Regions from separate parts of the Kitasatospora sp. NPDC058046 genome, predicted to be linked through region 2. Evidence: riboswitches for the same ligand, from Rfam matches in the RefSeq annotation. Region 2 holds a riboswitch; the other holds the start of a gene.
The links. Region 2 has a riboswitch for cobalamin ahead of ACFVU7_RS18260 (cobalamin biosynthesis protein). Riboswitches for the same ligand answer to the same signal wherever they lie in the genome.

Region 1: it holds a riboswitch for cobalamin, as region 2 does, so the genes downstream of both, ACFVU7_RS22825 (prenyltransferase/squalene oxidase repeat-containing protein) here and ACFVU7_RS18260 (cobalamin biosynthesis protein) in region 2, are expected to answer to the same signal.

The regions. Positions count from the first base shown of each region.
Region 1 is NZ_JBHVRS010000011.1:92,265-95,454, forward strand. It holds gene cobF (precorrin-6A synthase (deacetylating)) at 207-965, opposite strand; cobalamin riboswitch at 1,084-1,224, shown strand; gene ACFVU7_RS22825 (prenyltransferase/squalene oxidase repeat-containing protein) at 1,322-2,413, shown strand; gene ACFVU7_RS22830 (flagellar hook-length control protein FliK) at 2,443-2,913, shown strand; gene ACFVU7_RS22835 (hypothetical protein) at 2,980-3,168, opposite strand.
Region 2 is NZ_JBHVRS010000008.1:77,290-80,479, reverse strand. It holds gene ACFVU7_RS18265 (cobyric acid synthase) at 1-387, opposite strand, end outside; gene ACFVU7_RS18260 (cobalamin biosynthesis protein) at 384-1,397, opposite strand; cobalamin riboswitch at 1,505-1,638, opposite strand; gene ACFVU7_RS18255 (alpha/beta hydrolase family protein) at 1,951-3,057, shown strand.

The DNA.
Region 1 (3,190 bases), on a different contig from region 2:
CGGCGCGGCGCGGTCGAGCCGGACGAGCCCAAGGGGCTCTCCTGCTCGCTCTCATGACGGAACGTTAGGCAGTGGCATGGTGTCGGAGTTGGCCCACAGTGCACCGGCACGGGTCCGGGAGCGCACCGGCCGGGTGGAGTGACGGCCGGGCGCGAGGCCGGTGTCCGAGTGTCGGCCGGGGGTCGAACCGGGGCGGCGCCCGCCGGTCAGCTCCCGGAGCGCCGCAGCAGGTAGGTGTCCATGATCCAGCCCTTGCGCTCGCGGGCCGACTCGCGCAACTCGCTGATCCGCGGGGCGGCTTCGGCCAGCGGACCGGCGACGAGGATCTCGTCGGGGGTGCCGAGGTACGCGCCGTAGCGGATCTCCAGCCCCTCCGGGTCGATCCCGGTGAAGGCGGCGCGGCCGTCGAGCATCACCACGACGTCGTCCACGCCCTCGGGGAAGCCCTCGGCCAGCCGGCGGCCGGTGGTGATCTGCACCGGGCGGCCGACCCGGGTCAGCGTGGTGCGGTGGCGGGCCGCGAGCGCGGAGACGCTGCTGATGCCCGGGACCACCTCGTAGTCGAAGCCGACGGCGCCGCGGGCCAGGACGTCGTCCACCACGGCGATGACGCTGTCGTAGAGGCTCGGATCCCCCCAGACCAGGAACGCGCCCGTCTCGCCCTCGCCGAGGTGCTCGGAGAGCAACTGCTCGACCAGGTCGGCCCGGCGGACGCGCCAGTCGTCCACGGCGGCCGCGTACGCGGGGGTGGTCCGGTCCCGCTCCGCGTCCGGCGCCTCGACCACCCGGTGGCCGGGCCGGCCGTGCTCGGCCAGCATCCGGCGGCGCAGCCGGATCAGGTCCTGCCGGTCCTCGTTCTTGTCGAGGATGAAGAAGACGTCCGTGCGGGCGAGCGCCTTGACCGCCTGCAGGGTGAGGTGGTCGGGGTCGCCCGCGCCGATGCCGATGACGAAGATGTGCCGCATGGGAGGCATTCTGCCGTCCGGGACGCCCTGGTCGCGTCGGCGGCCGGGAGGGGCGCGTCGCGATGTCGGGCGGCGGCCACCGTGATGTCACGTTCGAACCCTTGACCGGATCTTTTCCGTATCGCCATGATGGGCCGTCATGTTGTGACTCCGCCGCTGGGGGAAGTCCGGTTCGAATCCGGCGCTGGCCCGCAACGGTAGGCCGCCGGCTCCTGGTCGGCGGCGAGCCCGAGTACCCGTCGGCGGAGGCGTGTCGTCCCTCCTCCCGTCGTGGTCCGCGGGCCGGAGCCCCGAGGGCCGCCCCGGCTGTCGCCGCCGTCCTCCGGGCCCCTGCGCACGGGCCCGGAAAGGCCACCATGCCCACGCTCCGCCGCGCCCTCGGTCTGCTCGCGATACCCGCCGTGGCGCTCGCCACCGCGCTCCCGGCGGCCACCGCCGCCCACGCCGCGCCCGTGAACGCGCCCGCCGCCGCGACCTCGTCCCCGACGGTCCGCCCCGACGCCGCCGCGGGCGGCTGGCTGGCCCGCCAGCTCGTCGACGGCGACCACTTCGAGTCCGTCTTCAACGGGACCGCCTACCCCGACCAGGGCCTCACCATCGACGCCGTACTGGCCTTCGCCGCCTCGCGCGGCTCCGACGAGGCCGCCGCGAAGGCCACCGCCTGGCTGGCGAAGCCCGAGATCATCGGCGGCTACCTCGGCGACGGCACCACCGAGGCCTACGCGGGCGCGACCGCCAAGCTGCTGCTCGCCGTCGAGGTCCGCGGCGGGGACCCGACGGCCTTCGGTGGCGTCGACCTGCCGGCCCGCCTGCGGTCGCTGCAGACCGCCGAGGGCCGGTTCTCCGACCGCTCCCAGTGGGGCGACTACAGCAACGCCTTCGGCCAGTCCCTCGCCGTGATCGCCCTGCACCGCACGCCCGGTGACGTCCCGGCGGCGGCCGTGGACTTCCTGGCGAACAGCCAGTGCGCGGACGGCGGCTTCCCGCTCTCCTTCGGCCAGGCCGCCTGCACCAGCGACGCCGACGCCACCGCCCTCGCCGTCCAGGCCCTCGCCGCCACCGGGCGCGCCGCCAAGGCGAACACGGGCCTGGGCTGGCTCACCGCCCACCAGAACGCCGACGGCGGCTTCGCGGCCGCCGGGGCGACCGCCTCCAACGCCAACAGCACCGGCCTGGCCACCCAGGCGCTGCTCTCCGGCGGACGCCTCGGCCCCGGCCTCAAGGCCTGGGGCCGGCTGGTGAAGCTCCAGCAGGGCTGCTCCGCCGACCCGGCGGTCCGCGGCGCCGTCGCCTACGACGCGACCGGCTTCAACGCGGGCAACGGCGCCCGGGCCACCGCGCAGGCCGTCCTCGGCCTCGCGGGCACCCCGCTGTCCACGCTCTCCGCCTCCGGGGCCGCCCCCGACGCCCCGACCCAGGCCTGCCCGCCGGTTCCGGCCACGCGCTGAACCACGCTGACACCGCGAGGAGTTCACCGATGAGCGACACCCCCACCCTGGCCCGCTGTACGCTCGGGTCGATCGCCGCCGCGGCGGCCCTCACCGCCGGACTGCTCGGCGTCTGCGCCGTCCAGGCCCCGCAGGCGCGGGCGGCCGCCTGCGGCGGCACCACCGGCGTCACCGTCGTGGTCGACTTCACCGCCGTCGGCGGCGGCATCCAGACCGGCTGCGCGCCCGGCGACCCGGCCAGCGGCCTGGCCGCGCTCACCGGCGCCGGATTCTCGTACGCCTTCCACCCGCGCTACCCGGGCTTCGTCTGCACCATCAACGCCCTGCCGACGACCTGCACCAACCCGACCGGCAGCGCCTACTGGTCGTACTGGCACGCCCAGCACGGCGGCCCCTGGTCGTACAGCACCCTGGGCGCGGGCAGCTACGACCCGGCCCCCGGCGACGTCGAGGGCTGGTCCTTCGGCGCCGGCGCGCAGCCGGGCACCACCGCGCCCTGACAGGCGGGGGGCGACCGGCGCCCCGGCCCCTTCTCCGGAAGGGGCCGGGGCGCCGGTGCCAGGGGCTCAGGCGCCGCGGGACGCTCGGCGCCGCCGGTCGAGGTGTCCGACCAGCCGTACGGTTGCCACCGCGGCGGCCGTGAACAACAGGCTGTCGACCACGATGCCCGCGGTGGTCAGCCACGCGGGGTCGTCGCCGTCGGGCACGCGCGTCGCGGTGAACAGCCCGCCGACGCCCGTCGAACGTACTGTCATTCGACGGCCGCGCCCACTCGCG
Region 2 (3,190 bases):
CACCACGTCGTAGCGGCCGCGCAGGTCGGCCAGGCACTCCAGGGCGCGCTCCAGCAGGACGGGCTTGCGCTCGCGGTAGTCCAGCGCGCCGACCTCGGCCACCGGCCGGCCGAGCAGCACCACCTGGCTGCGGCCGTCCGCGCCCGGCTTGAGCAGCACCGGGTTCATCGCCGCCTCCGGCTCCACCCGGGCGGCCTGCGCCTGCATCGCCTGGGCGCGGCCGATCTCGGCGCCGTCGGCGGTGACGAAGGAGTTGAGCGACATGTTCTGCGCCTTGAACGGCGCGACCCGTACGCCCTGGCGGGCGAGCCACCGGCAGATTCCGGCCGTCACCACGCTCTTGCCAGCGTCCGAGGTCGTCCCCGCGACCAGCAGTGCGTTGCTCATGCCCGTCCCCTCTTCTTCAGCAGTGCCCGCAGCAGGACGTGCCCCGCGACCGTCGTACCCAGCGCCAGTGCGCCCACCCGCCGGGAGAGCGCGCAGGCCCGCTCGATGTCGTCCACCGTCACCGGCCGCAGCTCCGCGCCCAGGACGGGCCGGTGCTCCACCCGCTCGCCGTACCGCAGCGTGCCGCCCAGTCGGACGCCCACCGCGCCGGCGAACGCCGATTCGGCCTGGCCCGCGTTCGGGCTCGGGTGCGCGGAGCCGTCGCGCCGCCAGACCCGCCAGGCGGTCCGGGGCTCGGGGGCGGCGGCCACCGTCAGCAGCGCCGTCAGCCGGGCGCCCGGCCAGCCCGCCACGTCGTCCAGCCGGGCCGAGGCCCAGCCGAACCGGGCGTAGCGGGGCGAGCGGTGGCCGACCATGGCGTCCAGGGTGTTCACGGCGCGGAAGGCCAGCAGGCCGGGGGTGCCGGCCAGGGCGCCCCAGGTCAGCGCGTTCACCACGGCGTCGGCGGTGTTCTCGGCCACCGACTCGACCACCGCCCGGGCGATCTGCTGCCCGTCCAGCGCGCTCGGGTCCCGCCCGCACAGGTGCGGCAGCCGCTCCCGGGCGGCGGCGAGGTCGCCGGCGGCCAGCGAGCGGCCGATGGTGCGGGCCTCCCGGGTCAGCGAGGTGCCGCCGAGTACCGTCCAGGTCGCGGCCGCCGCCAGCGCCGCCCGGCCCAGCGGGCGCCGGCCCACCGTACGGTCCAGGGCGAGCGCGCCCGCCGCGACCGCGCCCACGCACAGCGCGGTGTACCCGGCCCCGGCGGCGCGGTCGTCGCGCCACAGCCGCCGCTCCAGCCGGGTCGCGGCGCTGCCGAAGAAGGCCACCGGGTGGCCCCGGCGGGGGTCGGCGAAGCGGGCGTCGGCGGCGTAGCCCGCGGCGGCGCCGAGCGCGAACACGGCGGCGCGGGCCAGCGGGCGCGAGGCTCGGGTCAGCGGGCGCGGAGCGGGGGAAGGCGCGCGCGGGGTCATCGGCCGCACGGCGGAGGGCAGCTCGGAGTCCGGCCGGGCGGGGCAGCCTGCATCGCGTGCGTGTCCTCACTCAGGGTCCGCGCCCTGGATCGACGTGACGGCGGCGAGAGTCTCCTGGCTTCCGGGTCGAACGCACCCCCGGAGCCTTCCAGCGGCCGTCGACGGCCCGCCGTGGCGATGTTCCGAGCGTGCTCCCCGGTGACAGTGGCGGGACCGCGCCGGACTTCCACCGGCTTCCTCTCCATGCCTCCGTTTGGCCCCAGGATCCCATCACGGGCCCGAACCGGGAGTCAACCGAGGTCACGGAGGGGTTGGTCACACGGGGACGCCGCTGACGCCCGGTCGGATCGCCCGGCGCGGCCCCGCCCCGACCCCCGCCACCGGCACCCCCTGAGTACCGCCCTGAGCACCCCGGGAGCGCCCGCCGGGTGACCCGGACGGCCCAGCCCGGTGGCCGGTCGGGCGGAGCGCCGGTGAACTGGGGCTCGAACACCGTCCGGTCCGTGAACAACGTCCGTGAACAACGTCCGTGAACAACAGAGCGGGGAGCGAGATGCGTTGGGGAACCGCCGCCGTCGTGGCGGCCGCCGCGGTGGGGGCCGCCGTGCTGGTGGTCGGCCGCCGGGCCTCCGAGCGGATGGTCCGTCCGGTGACCGCCGTCCAGGAGTCCGGGCCGGTCCAGGTCCGCGCCCTCGCCGCCGGCCGGGTCACCTTCACCCGCGGTCCCGCGAGCCTGCGCCCCGGCCGCTGGGCGGTGGAGTGGGCGGACGGCGGGCACGCGGTCGTCGAGGAGGTGCTGCACGCCGACGAACAGGGCGTCACCCGCCGACTGGTCCGCGCCGACCGGGGCACCCTCGTCCCCGGCACCGAGGTCCGCTTCACCCCGCGGGTCCACCTCGGCGACCCCACCGAGGCGCTCGGCCTCGCCTTCGCCGACACCACCGCCGACGGCGAGCTCGGCGCCCTCCCCGCCTGGCGGCTCGACGGCAAGCGCGGCACCTGGGTGATCCTGGTGCACGGCCCCGGCGACGACCGCCGGCAGACCCTCCCGGTGCTCCCCGTCCTCGACCGGCTCGGCCTGCCCGCCCTCGCCGTCACCTACCGCGGCGACCGGGGCGCCCCCGCCTCCCCGGACGGGCTCAGCCACTTCGGCGAGACCGAGTGGCGCGACATCGAGGCGGCGGTACGGCTGGCGCTCGACAGCGGCGCGGGCAAGGTGATCCTGTACGGCTGGTCCGTCGGCGCGACCATCGTGCTGCAGACCGTGGCCCGCTCCGCCTGGTCGCACGCCGTCCGCGGCCTGATCCTCGACTCGCCCGTGCTCGACCTGCCCGCCTCCGCCCGCCGGGACGCCGCCCGGGCCGGCTTCCAGGGCGTCGCCGCCGAGCTCGGCGCCCTCGCCGCCGAGGGCCGCACCGGGGTCGACCTCGCCGACTTCGGCCGCATCGCCGACGGCACCGACCTGCGGGTGCCGACCCTCCTCCTGCACAGCCCCGAGGACAGGATCGCGCCCTTCGGCGCCGCCGAGAAGCTGGCCGCCGCCCGCCGCGACGTGGTGAGCCTCCAACCCTTCCCCGGCGCCGACCACGCCACCCTCTGGAACACCGCCCCCGACCGCTACACCGAACTCCTCCGCCGCTGGCTCACCCCGCTCCTCTAGGGCCCGTCTTCGAACTCGCGTCTGCGGGCCGACGCCGGGGCACGCACCTCGCCGCGTTGTCGTCGGTCGCCAATGGCCCCCAGCCTTCGGCCGGGAGGTGCCCCCACCGCAGTGGCTCCCTCCTCCGCCTTGC